DNA from 2 places in the Mesorhizobium sp. M0800 genome. Region 2 is predicted to be linked to the other one. Evidence: riboswitches for the same ligand, from Rfam matches in the RefSeq annotation. Region 2 holds a riboswitch; the other holds the start of a gene.

Region 1 (7,450 bases), on a different contig from region 2:
GAACGCCAGCCCGATGCAGGAGCCTCCGCGGTCGAGGCCGAGCACAAGGCCGGGCCGTTCGCGCGTGCCGCGATGCACGAAAGAATAGACGCAGAGCGAACGGCGGTAGCCATGCAGGCGGGCGCGCCGCATCTCGACATGCGCGAATCCCGGTCGCCAGATCAGTGAGCCGTAGCCAAAAACCCAAAAATCGCCCATATCGCCAAGCCTGATTGTGACGAACCACCCACCGGTGGTGTTTCAGTCCGTCTACCTGTTGTTGCCGCAAGCGACAGCCCACCCGTGCCACCCCGCGTTAACGAAAGCCGCAGCATGACGTCAAGTGACGAGCGCCCGCCGCCCAGCCAACGTCGCCGCCTGTTGTGGCTTGCCGCTTTCATTCTCGTGCTGTTCGGCATCTACAGCGCGGGCTGGTTCTACCTGGCGGACCTGGTCGAGAGCGCAACCAAAAAGGCGGTCGCCGATCTCGACGACAAAGGCATCAAGGCCGACTGCGCCAATCTCGCGGTCAGCGGCTATCCCTTCAGCTTCACCGTTTCCTGCGACAGCCTGGCTTACGAGGACGACAGCCGCAACGTCGCGGCATCAACAGGCAAGATCAACGCCGCCACGCAGATCACTCGGCTTCTGTCGCCTGCCGCCGAGCTCAGGGGGCCGCTCAGGACCTCGGTTCCCGGCATGACCCCGCTCTGGATCGACTGGGATGATTTGCAAGCCGGCATAAAGCTGTCCTGGCCGCTGCCGAGGCGCCTCTCGCTGCAGGCAGAAGGCCTGTCCGGCCAGACCGATCCGGCAGACGACACCGATCCCGTCTCGCTGTTCAGCGCCGGAACTGCCATCGGGCAATTGCGCCCAAACGGCCCGGACATCGACTATGCCGGCAATTTCACCGATCTCGAAATCGACGCGGCGGCCATCGACGGGCGCGTCTTGCCGCCGCTCGACGGCAGCGGCGACGTGACGCTGAAGAACGGCGTCACGCTGATCAAGGCAAATCCGAAGAGCCTGCGCGGCCAGGCCGCCGAAATCCACGAGCTCGATCTGTCGTCCGGAACTGCGCGCATCACCGTTTCCGGACCGCTGTCGGTCGATGACGACGGTCTCATAAATGCCGACCTGACGATCAGGCTCAATGATCCGAAGGCCGTGGCGGCAATCCTCGCCACCGCCATCCCCGAGCAGAAGAAACAGATCCAAACCGGCTTTGCCGGACTGGCGCTGCTCGGCAACCAGCCGTCGATGCCGCTGAAGATCGTCAGAGGCAAGGCCTCGCTTGGCTTCATCCCGCTCGGCAAGATCAAGCCGCTCGACTAGAGCAATTCCAGGAAAAGTGTGAAACGGTTTTCCGTCCGGAATTGCGCAAAGAGATAGAGCGGTTCGGCGTTTCTGTGAAACGATGAACCGCTCTAAGCCGGGCCGGCCTGCGATCGGCCTGCCGCGGCCTATCCCTTCGGCGGATGTTCGATCGCCTGGCGGCCGAAATCCGGTACGTCGATGTCCTGGCCGGCCTCGATAATCGAGCGGCGGACGGCGCGGGTGCGGGTGAACAGGTCGAACAGCTTTTCGCCGTCGCCCCAGCGGATCGCCCGCTGCAGCGAGGACAGATCCTCGGAAAACCGCGCCAGCATTTCGAGAATGGCGTCCTTGTTGTGCAGGCAGACGTCGCGCCACATGGTCGGGTCGGACGCCGCGAGACGGGTGAAGTCGCGAAAGCCGGAAGCCGAGTATTTGATGACCTCGGACTTGGTCACCGACTCCAGATCGTCGGCGGTACCGACGATGTTGTAAGCGATGATATGCGGCAGGTGCGAAACGATGGCCAGCGTCATGTCGTGATGCTGCGGGTCCATGGTGTCGATGTTGGAGCCGCAGCGGCGCCAGAATTCCGAGAGCTTTTCCAGTGCTGCGGGATCGGTGCCGGGCAGCGGCGTGAAAATGCACCAGCGGTTCTCGAACAGTTCGGCAAAACCGGCGTCCGGTCCCGATTTTTCGGTGCCGGCCAAAGGATGGCCGGGGATGAAGTGCACGCCATCAGGCACGTGCGGCTGCATCTGCGCGATCACCGACGCCTTGGTCGAGCCGACATCGGTGAGGATGGCGCCCTTCTTCAGCGCCGGCGCGATCTCTGCGGCGACCGTGCCTGAAGAGCCGACCGGCACCGAAACGATAACCAGATCAGCATCGCGAACCGCCTCTTTCGCATCGTTCGTATAGGTGTCGCCAAGGCCGAGTTGGCTCGCGCGTGCCAGCGTCGCGTCGCTGCGCGTCGAAATCGCGACTTGGCCGGCGAGTCCCTCGCGGCGGATGACGCGGGCCAGCGACGAGCCGATCAGGCCGATGCCGACCAGCGCGATCTTTTCGAACATCGGTGAGGTCATGGTGTTCTAGCTTTTCAGGAATGTCGCGAGTGCTGCGACAACGCCGCGATTGGCCTCTTCGGTGCCGATGCTCATGCGCAGCGCGTTCGGAAAGCCGTAGCCGGAAACGCGCCGCAATATGTAGCCGCGCGCACCGAGGTAGTCGTCGGCGGCCGCCGCCGAATGCTTTTTGCCCTCGGGAAAGTGGATGAGGATGAAATTGCCGACGCTCGGCGTCACCCGCAGCCCGAGCCCGCTCAGTTGCTCGCTCAGCCAGGCTAGCCAGGTCTCGTTGTGCACGACGCTGCGTTCGATATGGGCGCGGTCGTGGATCGCCGCGATGCCGGCCTCGATCGCCGTCGCATTGACGTTGAAAGGCCCGCGCACGCGGTTGATGGCGTCGATGACGTGCATTGGCGCATACATCCAGCCGATCCGCGCCCCGCCCAGGCCCAATTTGGAGAAAGTGCGGGTCATGACCACGTTTTCCGCGCTGCCCACCAACTCGACGCCGGCTTCATAATCGTTTCGCCGGACATATTCGGCGTAAGCTGCATCCAGCACCAGAAGCACGTTTCGCGGCAGGCCGGCATGCAGGCGGCGCACCTCCTGGAACGGCACGTAGGTGCCGGTTGGATTGTTTGGATTGGCAAGGAAGATGATCCGGGTAGCCGGCGTCACCGCGGCGAGGATCGCATCGATGTCGGCGCGTTCATCGGTCTCCTTGACCGTTACCGGGACGGCACCGGCCGACTGTATGTAGATCTTGTAGACCATGAAGCCGTGTTCGGTGATGATGGCTTCGTCGCCGGGTGCGAGATAGGTCTGCGCCAGCAGGCCCAGAATCTCGTCGGAGCCGTTGGAGCAGACGATGTTCGCCGGGTTGAGCCCGTGCACCTCGGCGATCGCTTCCCTCAGGCGCCTGGCGCTGCCGTCGGGATAGACCGCGAGCTTGTCGGCGACCGCGCGCGCGGCCTCTATCGCCTTTGGCGAAGGACCGAGCGGGTTCTCGTTCGCCGACAATTTATGGACCTTGGCGACACCTTCAGGCGCCGCGCTCTTGCCGGGCACATAGGCTTCGATGTCCATGATGCCGGCGCGGGGCCTTGGACGTGTCTGATCCGGTGTCTGGCTCATTTCATGAAATCCGTCGAGAGTGCCTCCATCCGGAGGCCGCAGCGGAAATACAAGCCGTGGCCCGGAATGTCGAGGGGCGGCAATTCGGGATCAAGAACTTGCCGTTGACGAAGCCATGCGTCGGTCCTAGAAGAGCAGCAACAGTTCCGTGGTGATTTGGCCGGTCGGCTTGCAGCCACGTTAAACAACTTGCTAAAGGGCCGTTTGCATCTTGTAACCGGCTTTGCGAAGGCATGGCCGGTTTTTTGTTGCCCTGACTGGCTGTTGCTCGGACCGGTGGACAACTGAAGGCCGGGCAAGGAGATGTAATGGTCGCTTTGCGCGCGCGAAAAACCAACAACGAGGCCGACCAGCCGTCGAGCCCGGTGTTGCGTTTCGGCGCCGACAAGCCGCTCAAGCTCGACGCCGGCACGCTGCTGTCGCCGTTCCAGATCGCCTACCAAACCTATGGCACGCTCAACGACGCCCGCTCCAACGCCATCCTCGTCTGCCATGCGCTGACCGGCGACCAGCACGTCGCCAACACCAATCCCGTGACCGGCAAGCCGGGCTGGTGGGAAGTGCTGATCGGCCCCGGCAAGATCATCGATACCGACCGTTTCTTCGTCATCTCGTCAAACGTCATCGGCGGCTGTCTCGGCTCCACCGGCCCCGCCTCGACAAACCCCGCCACCGCCAAGCCCTACGGGCTCGACCTGCCGATCATCACCATCCGCGACATGGTGCGGGCGCAGTTGATGCTGATCGAGCATTTCGGCATCGAACAGCTGTTCAGCGTGCTGGGCGGCTCGATGGGCGGCATGCAGGTGCTGCAATGGGCTTCCAGCTATCCCGAGCGCGTCTTCTCGGCGCTGCCGATCGCCACCGGCGCCCGCCATTCCTCGCAGAACATCGCCTTCCACGAGGTCGGCAGGCAGGCAGTGATGGCCGACCCGGACTGGCACGGTGGCAAATATTTCGAGCATGGCAAGCGGCCGGAAAAAGGGCTGGCGGTGGCGCGCATGGCCGCCCACATCACCTATCTGTCGGAAGCAGCGCTGCACCGCAAGTTCGGCCGCAACCTGCAGGACCGCGAAGCGCTGACCTTCGGTTTCGATGCCGACTTCCAGATCGAGAGCTATCTGCGCCATCAGGGCATGACCTTCGTCGATCGCTTCGATGCCAACTCCTATCTCTACATGACCCGGGCGATGGACTATTTCGATCTCGCCGCCGACCATGGCGGCCGGCTGGCCGATGCCTTCGCCGGCACCAAGACGCGCTTCTGCCTGGTTTCGTTCACCAGCGACTGGCTGTTCCCGACCGAAGAGAGCCGCTCGGTCGTCCACGCGCTGAACGCGGCCGGCGCCTCGGTATCGTTCGTCGAAATCGAGACCGACCGCGGCCACGACGCCTTTCTGCTCGACGAGCCCGAACTGTTCGCCGCCATCAAAGGCTTCATCGCCTCGGCCGCCCGGGCAAGAGGGCTCGGCGCATGACCCCAAAAAGTTGCAGGCTTTTCGGATCAGGACCATGCGCCAGGCATCAGCGCATGACCCCGAAAAGTTGCAGACTTTTCGGATCAGGATCATGCGCCAGGCAAGAGCCGAACGCATGAGCGTCAACCGCGCCCAGCGCGTCGACCTCGAAGTCGTCGCCGATCTCATCCCGCCGCAGTCGCGGGTGCTGGATGTCGGTTCCGGCGATGGCCTGCTGCTCGAATTGCTGCAGGCGACCAAGAAGGTCGATGGCCGCGGGCTGGAACTGTCGCAGCGCGGCGTCAACGAATGCGTGGCGCGTGGCCTGTCGGTCATCCAGGGCGATGCCGACAAGGATCTCCAATTCTATCCCGACAAGGGCTTCGACTTCGTCGTCTTGTCGCAGACCTTGCAGGCGACACGCAATCCGAAGCTGGTGCTCGACGAACTGCTCCGGATCGGCAACCGCGCCATCGTCTCATTCCCGAATTTCGGCCACTGGCGGGTGCGCTTTTCGTTGCTCTTCAACGGCCGCATGCCGGTGACCAGGGACCTGCCCTATTCCTGGTATGACACCCCCAACATCCATTTCTGCACCATTCGCGATTTCGTCAATCTGTGCGACGAGCTTGGCGCGACGGTGGAAAAGGCGACCGCGCTCGACGCCAATGGCCAGCGGATCGGCTTCTCGATGCCGTGGTGGTTCTGGAATTTTTTCGGCCAGCAGGCGGTGTTTCTGCTGAAACGATAAGAGCCAATCGTCGCAGATCGTCCCCTTATTCGAGAACGTCGGTGGCCTTGTGCGGATGCGCAACGCCATCGACCAGGACCACGTCGGACTGAGAATTCTCGGTGCGCAGCGGCAAGATCTCCTGATAGGGCCGCGAGCGGTACCATGCGCGCGCCTGCTGCATGTCTGGAAATTCGATCATGACGAGGTGGCCCGGCCAGGTGTTTTCAACGACTTCCACCTCGCCTCCGTGCACCACGAAGCGGCCGCCAAACGGTTCCAGCGTTTCATCGATCTTGTGCAGGTACTCGACGATCTGCGGCCCCGGCGTGACCTGGCGCATATGGGCGACGGCGTAGGCGGTCATGGCGTATCTCCTTGTGGTCGAAGGCCGGACAACCGGCTTGATGGGAGCAGTTTGCCGAGACGTAATGCGCTGGTCGATTACCCCAGAGGTAATGACACTGAATACAAAAACCGACGCGCGGCTGCCGTCACCTGAAAGATATTTCCGCCTGGCACCGATGATTTCCACCCACCTGCGCTGTCCTTATCGATGAGCGCGCCTGGATGGTCCGGCGGCCGGGAACGAGAGGTGATCCATGGGATCGTTGCAAAATCAGAATGTCGTCGTCGTCGGAGGCAGCCGTGGTGTCGGCCGCTCGATCGCGGAGGCCGCTCTCAAGGAGAAAGCGACGGTGCTGTCCGTCGCCCGCGGAAAACAGGCCCTGGCGCAATTTGCCTGGGAGGTCTCGGGCGTGAAGACGCTCGCGGTCGATGCTACGGTGGACTCCGCCCCGGATAAGGTCTTCGCCGCGCTTGAGCCGGACGTACTGGTGATCTGCGCAGGTGCGCTGGCCCCTTCTGCGCCAGTGCATGAACAGAACTGGAAGGCGTTCTCGGCAAATTGGGACACGGACGTCAAGGCGTCGTTCCTGTTTTGCCGGGCCGCTCTGCGGCGTCCGCTCAAACCGGGGACCCGGATCGTTCTGATCTCCAGCGGCGCGGCCTTGACCGGCGGACCACCGAACGCCGGCGGCTATGCCGGCGCAAAACGCATGCAGATGTTCCTGGCCGGTCATAGCCAGAAGGAGGCCGACCGGCTTGGCCTCGGCCTGCGTTTCATGGCGCTCGCGCCGATGCGCATCATGCCGGAAACCGGCGTGGGCAAGGCCGGCGTCGACAGCATAGCGGCCTATATGGGCATCCAGCCGGCGGACTTCATCGCCGCCATGACCGACATGCAAACGCCGGCCGATGTCGGACGGGCGGTGGTCGCACTCGCCACCGGCCAGCCGCAAGGCAGTTCCTTCATGGTGAGCGGTAGCGGGCTTGCCCCGGCCGCCTGAGGGGCGCGTAATGCAACGCTCGCTCGTAACCGCACAAGCCACATGACAGACGCTCAACCACCTCTGCAGCCAGCACGCCAGCCGATCCTCGATCGGCTGGCCTTCGAGAAGGTCACGGCCGCGCATCGCCGCGAGCTCAAGCTGCATTGTTATCGCATGATGGGTTCGCTGCACGAGGCCGACGACCTCGTCCAGGACACGTTGCTTCGCGCGTGGCGCGCAAGATCGGAGTTCGACGGGCGAGGTTCGGTTCGCGGTTGGCTCTACATGATCGCGACCAACGCTTGCCTCAACGCCATCAAGGCGAGGTCGAGGGCGCGTCGCATTCTCCGGGAACCCGGACGGCCGCCCTCGCACGGGGCGGCCATAGGCGGGCCGGTAGCCGACATCGCCTGGCTGGAGCCCTACCCCGACGCCGAG
Region 2 (7,450 bases):
CTACGTTACCGAGGACCGCAAGACCTACGGGCTCAACCTGATCGATCATATCAAGCACAACATCACGCTGGCCAACCTGCCCGGCGTGTCGCGCCACGGCGTGATCGACGATTTGCGCGAGCTTTCGGTCGCCAACGATTATCGCGGCAGGACCAATATCCGCGCCTCGAGCGTCTACCAGATGACCGGCAACCTTTCTGGCGGCAATCAGCAGAAGGTGGTGCTGTCGAAATGGCTGTTCGCCAATCCGGAAGTGCTGATCCTCGACGAGCCGACACGCGGTATCGACGTCGGCGCCAAGTATGAAATCTATACGATCATCGCGCGTCTCGCCTCCGAGGGTAAGGCAATCATCGTCATCTCGTCGGAAATGCCCGAACTGCTCGGCATCACCGACCGCATCTACGTCATGAACGAAGGACGCATCGTCGGCGAAATGGCGGCAAGCGACGCCAGCCAGGAAAAGATAATGCGCGCCATCGTCCGCGGAGAAGGAAAAGCATCATGAGCACCGAAAGCGCTCCCGGGCCGCAGAGCGGCGTTGCCCAGGATCTACAACAGGGACCTCGCATTGCCGTCTCGGCGCTGGTCACCAACCTGCGCGAATACGGGTTGGTGCTGGCGTTGATCGCAATCATGGTGTTCTTCCAGTTCACCACGTCCGGAACGCTGTTCAAGCCGGTGAACCTCAGCAATCTCGTGCAGCAGAACAGCTTCATCATCGTGATGGCGCTGGGCATGCTTCTGGTGATCGTTTCGGGTCACATCGATCTCAGCGTCGGCTCCGTCGCCGGCTTCATCGGCGCACTGGCGGCGATGATGATGGTCATCTGGCCGCTTGGCCCATTGAGCAATCCGCTGGTGGTGTCGATCATCTGCCTGATCGTCGGTGGTGCGATCGGCGCGGCACAAGGCTACTGGATTGCCTATCACCGAATACCGAGCTTTATCGTCACGCTGGCGGGCATGCTGATCTTCCGCGGCATCTGCCAGGCGCTGCTGGGTGGCGGGTCTTCCGTAGGGCCGCTTCCCGTCGGCTTCAAGGCGCTCAGTTCCGGCTTCATTCCGGACCTGATCGGCCCATTGACGCTGATACCGCCAACCGTGAACGCCGCCGGCAAAACGATTGTCGGCAGCGGCCTGACGCTGCACCTGACGACGATCGTGATCGGCCTCGTCGCCGTGCTCGCCTATGCCTATTTCGGGCTCAGGGCACGGCGCACCCGCGAAAAGCATGGCTACGAAGCCGAGCCCTTCTCGCTGTTCGTCGTCAAGACCCTGGTGATCAGCGCGCTGGCGCTGTTTCTCGTCTACCAATTCGCCACCTATAGGGGCCTCCCGATCGTTCTCATGGTGATGGGCGTGCTGATCGCGTTGTTCGTCTTCGTTACCAAACGCATGACGATCGGCCGTCGCATCTATGCGATGGGCGGCAATGCCAAGGCAGCCCAGCTATCGGGCATCAAGACCGAACGGCTGACGTTGATGGTGTTCATCAATATGGGCGTGCTGTCGGCACTCGGCGGCCTGATTATCGCGGCGCGCCTGGGGCAGGCTGTGCCGGCGGCCGGCCTCGGCAGTGAGCTCGACGTCATCGCCGCGGTGTTCATCGGTGGCGCTTCGGCGATGGGCGGCGTCGGCCAGGTGATCGGCGCGGTGGTCGGCGGCTTCATCATGGGCGTCATGAACAACGGCATGTCGATCATGGGCGTCAATGTCGATTGGCAGCAGGTGGTCAAAGGCCTGGTGCTGCTCGGCGCCGTCGTCTTCGACGTCTACAACAAGAACAAGGCTTGAGAGGCAACCAGGAGGCATACGGGTCACATCGCGGCGCTGCCGGGCGGCGCAAAGAAGTCCCCCGAGGGACCTGATCCGCGAGCGCAATCCGGACGAAGAATTTCAACCGAGGCGCGGACAGGGTCCGGGCCGCGCAGGGTAGGGTTTGCCGAGAAAGGGCAGGCCAGCCCACAATTCAGAGAGGGTTACCATGCTGATCTCACAAATCCTCGACGACGCCGAGACGATCCGCGTCGTTGCCCGCAACGGCGGCAAGACCCGCGTCATCAACGGCGCCCGCAGCGTCTATTCGCTGGCGATGGAAGCCGCGCGTACCGGCAGCGGGCTTGTCGCCCTGATCGAGCGCAAGGGCTTCGGCGAAACCGTCGATCTCGACGCAGCCTACAAGAAGGGCCGGCTGCTGTCGCCGATCAACCATCCCGATCCGGCGCATCTCCATCTCACCGGCACCGGGCTGACGCATCTCGGCTCCGCCGCGACCCGCGATTCCATGCACAGGAAGCTCAGCACGGACGGCGAGGAACAGCTGACCGATTCCATGAAGATGTTCCGCATGGGGCTTGAGGGCGGCAAGCCGGCGAAAGGCCAGACCGGCGTGCAGCCGGAATGGTTCTACAAGGGCAACGGCACCATGGCAGTAGCGCCCGGGGCGGCGCTTATGTCGCCCGCCTTCGCTCAGGATGCCGGCGAGGAGCCGGAAATTGCCGGCATCTATGTGATCGGTGACGACGGCGCCCCGTTCCGTGTCGGCTTCACCCTGTCGAACGAGTTTTCCGACCACGTCACCGAGCGTGTGAACTACCTCTTCCTCGCCCATTCCAAGCTGCGCAACGCCTCGTTCGGGCCGGAGATCCTGATCGGCGACCTGCCGTCCGACATCCGCGGCGCTTCACGCATCCTGCGCGACGGCAAGCTGCTTTGGGAAAAGCCGTTCCTGTCGGGCGAGGCGAACATGTCGCACACCATTGGCAATCTCGAGCATCACCACTTCAAATACTCGGCCTTCCGCCAGCCGGGCGACGTGCATGTGCACATGTTCGGCACGGCGACGCTGTCCTTCGCCGACGGCATCAGGACCGAGGCCGGCGACGTATTCGAAATCGAGGCGCAGGATTTCGGCCTGCCTCTGCGCAACCCGCTCGAAATCGAGCAGCCGGTGAAGGTGGCGGTGAAGGCGTTGTAAACTGGTGACATAATTCAGGGGCGAGAAATGAACGGCCTGCGGATTGGCACTGTGTTCGTAAGTTTAGTCCTGTTCCTCGCCTATTTCTCCCCAGCGGCTTACAGCGCCGGACAATGCAGCGCAAAATCCTATCGCGAGGCCCGGATGTCGATGACTAACCGGCTTCTGGCCACCGGCTATTCGAAATCGCAAGTGAGCTTTCTGATGCGCAACGCGGATCGCATGACGTCCGCACTCCGCGCCGACAGACTGAACGACAATGGCAGAGCCTGCGGTCTCGACTCCGCCAGAGCCCATGTGCTGGGATGTATCGACAAGCAGTTGTTCCCCTTGCAGTCCAGCTCAAGCGCCTCACTTGACGACGAGAAGCAAACCAGAGGTTTTTGGGGGAAGAAGCGATTGGCAGTGCGAGAACTGCTCTTTGTCGGTCAGTTTCATGGCTGCCTTGGCGCCGCGAAAGAATATCTGTTTCGCGGCTGACGGCCTGCGAACAAGATCAGCGGGCGGCGCGGAAATGCTTGGACAGTTTCAGGCCCTGCGCCTGATAGTTCGAGCCTAGATCTGTGCCGTAGAGCGCCTGCGGCCGTTTCAGCATGTGCTCGTAGACCAACCGTCCAACGATCTGGCCGTGATCGAGGATGAACGGCACTTCGTGGCTACGCACCTCGAGCACCGCCCGGCTGCCGGTGCCGCCCGACGCCGAATGGCCGAAACCCGGGTCGAAGAAACCGGCATAATGGACGCGGAACTCGCCGACCAGCGGATCGAAGGGCGTCATTTCGGCCGCGTAGAGCGGCGGCACATGCACCGCCTCGCGCGACACCAGAATATAGAATTCGTCCGGATCGAGCACCAGCTCGCCGGCACCGCTCTTGTAGAGCGGCTCCCAGAAATCGACGACATCCTGCGCGGCGCGCTTGTCGACGTCGACCAGGCCGGTGTGGTGCTTGCCGCGATAGCCGACAAGCCCATCCTTGTCGCCGTCGAGGTCGATCGACAGCGCGATGCCGCCGCCTGAGATGTTGGGTGGTTCGGTGGCGACCAGCATCTCGGCGCGGTGCAACTCGTGCAGCTCGCTTTCCGACAAGAGCGCATTGCCGGTGCGGAACCTGATCTGCGACAGCCGCGAGCCGGTGCGCACGACAATCGGGAAAGTGCGCGGGCTGACCTCCAGATAGAGCGGGCCTTCATAGCCGGTGACGATCTTGTCGAACTCGTGGCCACGGTCGGTCATTACCCGAGTGAAGATATCGAGCCGTCCGGTCGAGCTTTTCGGGTTGGCGGAGGCGGAAATATGGGCGGGCAGCGCCAGGCTTTCGAGCAGCGGCACGATGTAGACGCAGCCGGTTTCCAGCACGGCACCTTCGGCGAGGTTGATCTCGTGCAGCTTCAGCCGGCCGAGCTTGTCGGCAACCCTGTGGTCCGGGCCGGGCAAGAAGGAAGCGCGCACCCGCCAGGCCTTGTCGCCCAGCCTGAGATCAAGGCTGGCCGGCTGGATCTGATCGGCATCGAGCGTGCGCGGCGATTTCAGCGCGCCCGTCTGGAACAGCGCGGAAATATCCTGATCGGGAAGAATGCCTGTCTGCCGCAAGGGTCTGGCTCCGTTCGAACGCCGGGCGAGGTCTTGTTCTGTCGCAGGTCCGACCGTGGACGCCTTTGGCACCTGCTTGGTACAACCCTCTTAATCATGCCGGCAATTGACGCAAGCGTGGCGCGGGTCTAAAGCTCGTTATCCCGTGGTGATTTGGCCGGTCGGCTTGCAGCCACGTTAAACAAGTCGCTAAAGGACCGTCGGGCCGCAAGGCCATATGGACCGGTTGCGACTTTCGCGACCGGTTTTTTGTTGTTTGGACCAATTTTGGTGTTTGGATGGAATGATGACCAAGAAGCGCGACTGGAAGCCTCAGACCGCACTCGTGCATGCCGGGACGCTGCGTTCCGGCTTCGGCGAGACCTCCGAGGCGATGTATCTCACCCAAGGCTATGTCTACGAGACGGCGCAAGCGGCGGAGGCCCGCTTCAAGGGCGAGGAGCCGGGCTTCATCTATTCGCGCTATGCCAATCCGACGGTCGACATGTTTGAGAAACGCATGTGCGCGCTGGAAGGAGCCGAGGACGCGCGCGCCACGGCATCCGGCATGGCGGCGGTGACGGCAGCACTGCTGTGCAGCGCCAAGGCGGGCGACCATATCGTCGCGGCGCGCGCGCTGTTCGGCTCCTGCCGCTGGGTGGTCGAGACGCTGGCGCCGAAATACGGCATTGAGGCAACGCTGGTCGACGGCACCGACATCGCCAATTGGGAAAAGGCGGTCAAGCCCAACACCAAACTGTTTTTCCTGGAAAGCCCTACCAATCCAACGCTGGAGGTAGTCGACATTGCCGCCGTCGCGGCACTTGCCAATTCGATCGGCGCCAGGCTGATCGTCGACAATGTCTTCGCTACGCCCTTGCAGCAGAAACCCCTGCATCTCGGCGCCCACATCGTCGTCTATTCGGCCACGAAGCATATTGACGGCCAGGGGCGCTGTCTTGGCGGCATCGTTCTGTCGGACAAGAAATGGATCGACGAGAACCTGCATGACTATTTCCGCCACACCGGCCCAAGCCTCTCGCCCTTCAATGCCTGGACCCTGCTGAAAGGCCTGGAGACGCTGCCGCTACGCGTACGCCAGCAGACGGAAAGTGCCGGCCGCATCGCGGATTTCCTGGCCGAGCGACCGCAAATCGCCCGCGTCATCTATCCCGGCCGCGCCGACCACCCGCAAGCGGCCGTGGTCCAGAAGCAGATGTCGGGCGGCTCGACGCTGATTTGCCTCGATGTGAAGGGCGGCAAGCAGGCGGCCTTTGCCTTCCAGAACGCACTCGACGTCGTGCTGATTTCCAACAATCTCGGCGACGCCAAGAGCCTGATCACCCATCCGGCGACGACGACGCACAAGAACTTGACCGATGAGGCCCGCGCCGAACTCGGCATCGGACCGGGAACGCTCAGGCTGTCAGTTGGCCTTGAGGACGCCGACGACCTGCTCGAAGACATCGAGCAGGCACTGAGAGTTGCCGGATAGGGGCTGGCCGAATAGAGGCGAGCGGGGACGTGCCGATCAGGCGCCGGACGGGGTCTCTTCCAGCTCCGCGACGGCCTTGGTCTGGATAGTCATCACATTGCCGCGCCAGTCGACGGCGCCGCTCAGCCATCCGCGCGCCCAAATGGCGGGAAGCATCAGGTCTCGCGCCATCATCGCCAGGATGGTGCGCGGCGACAGGTGCCATCCCTTGGCCGAGGCCAAGGCGCATTCCGGCAGGTAGGCCGCGACCAGCACGGCGATGGCGGTTGCCGGCAGGCTGACGCCGGCGTCAGCCGCGGCGATCAGTGCAAGCACTAGCGGCGGTGCCGCGCCGATCAGGATTTCGGGGGCAAAGAACAGTGCAAAGGTGACGCGGCGCAGCCGCGCCCAGCGCGTCTGCCGCGACCAGATCTCGCCAAGCGTGCGCCGGCCGAGCGGCTGTTCGAAGGGAGAGGCGACAAGATTGACCCGCAGTCCGAGCCCGTTGACCAGCTTGGTCGCGGCGGCGTCTTCGGCGATCTCGGCGGCAAGCGCGCGGATGCCGCCATTGGCATCGAGCATCGGCTTGTTCCACAACATGCTCTTGCCCTGGGCGAAGCCGAGGCCGAGCGCCTCTCCGGCGTACTGCCAGCGTGCCTGCAGCGTGTTGAGAAAGGCGCATTCGACCTCCCCCCAGAAGCCGTCCGGCCGCGAGCCGATCGGCGTCGAGCAGACGAGGCCGGTGTCGTGCCGCCACGCCGCCATCAGGTGCTGGACGTAGTCGCTCGGCATAAGCACGTTGGAATCGGCAAGGATGACCCAGCTATAATGCGCCGCTTCCCAACCCTTCACGCAATTGTTGAGTTTTGGATTGCCGCTGATGCGGTCGTCACCGACTAGAAGACGGGCGCGAATAGCTGGAAAGCGCGCCATTGCGGCGGTGATCGGCTTGACCACCGGGTCGTCGGCATGGGCAACGCAGAAGATGAGTTCGTAGCGCGGCCAGTCGAGTGAGAAGGCGCGCTCCAGCGTCACTTCGGCAAACGGCTCGACGCCGCGCGCCGGGATGACGATCGATACTGGCGGCGGGTTGGCCGCGGGCGGTGCGATCCTGGCTGGTCGCTTCAGCTTCAGCGAAGCTAACAGGATGCTGGCGAGATTTGAAAGAAGGAGGGCTATGGAAAGGAGGGCGGCTGCGAATGTCGGTTCCATCGAGATCTGGTCACTCCAGAAGTGCCGGCCGCATGACGGCCGTTTTCAACAATTCGACAGAACGCTGAGTCGCCCGGCACAAGCCTGCACACCATCATTGTCATGTGTCACTTAAATGACATTGTTTTTCGGCACCTGCGCTCGAGTCGGGCAAGGAGATGACGCGCATCGTTGATCAAACTGCGCTGAGCGTCGAAAGTTCCATCTACATTGC

What was found. Region 2 has a riboswitch for S-adenosylmethionine ahead of NKI18_RS00475 (O-succinylhomoserine sulfhydrylase). Riboswitches for the same ligand answer to the same signal wherever they lie in the genome.
Region 1: it holds a riboswitch for S-adenosylmethionine, as region 2 does, so the genes downstream of both, metX (homoserine O-acetyltransferase MetX) here and NKI18_RS00475 (O-succinylhomoserine sulfhydrylase) in region 2, are expected to answer to the same signal.

The regions. Positions count from the first base shown of each region.
Region 1 covers NZ_JAMYOZ010000016.1:81,050-88,499, reverse strand. The annotation lists gene NKI18_RS19430 (gamma-glutamylcyclotransferase) at 1-198, opposite strand, end outside; gene NKI18_RS19425 (DUF2125 domain-containing protein) at 313-1,314, shown strand; gene NKI18_RS19420 (prephenate/arogenate dehydrogenase family protein) at 1,443-2,378, opposite strand; gene hisC (histidinol-phosphate transaminase) at 2,385-3,494, opposite strand; SAM riboswitch at 3,633-3,710, shown strand; gene metX (homoserine O-acetyltransferase MetX) at 3,803-4,972, shown strand; gene metW (methionine biosynthesis protein MetW) at 5,088-5,702, shown strand; gene NKI18_RS19400 (DUF1330 domain-containing protein) at 5,728-6,048, opposite strand; gene NKI18_RS19395 (SDR family NAD(P)-dependent oxidoreductase) at 6,284-7,030, shown strand; gene NKI18_RS19390 (RNA polymerase subunit sigma-70) at 7,073-7,450, shown strand, end outside.
Region 2 covers NZ_JAMYOZ010000001.1:85,009-92,458, forward strand. The annotation lists gene mmsA (multiple monosaccharide ABC transporter ATP-binding protein) at 1-508, shown strand, start outside; gene mmsB (multiple monosaccharide ABC transporter permease) at 505-1,797, shown strand; gene araD1 (AraD1 family protein) at 1,988-2,980, shown strand; gene NKI18_RS00465 (hypothetical protein) at 3,008-3,460, shown strand; gene NKI18_RS00470 (2'-deoxycytidine 5'-triphosphate deaminase) at 3,477-4,571, opposite strand; SAM riboswitch at 4,707-4,784, shown strand; gene NKI18_RS00475 (O-succinylhomoserine sulfhydrylase) at 4,855-6,045, shown strand; gene NKI18_RS00480 (glycosyltransferase) at 6,082-7,236, opposite strand.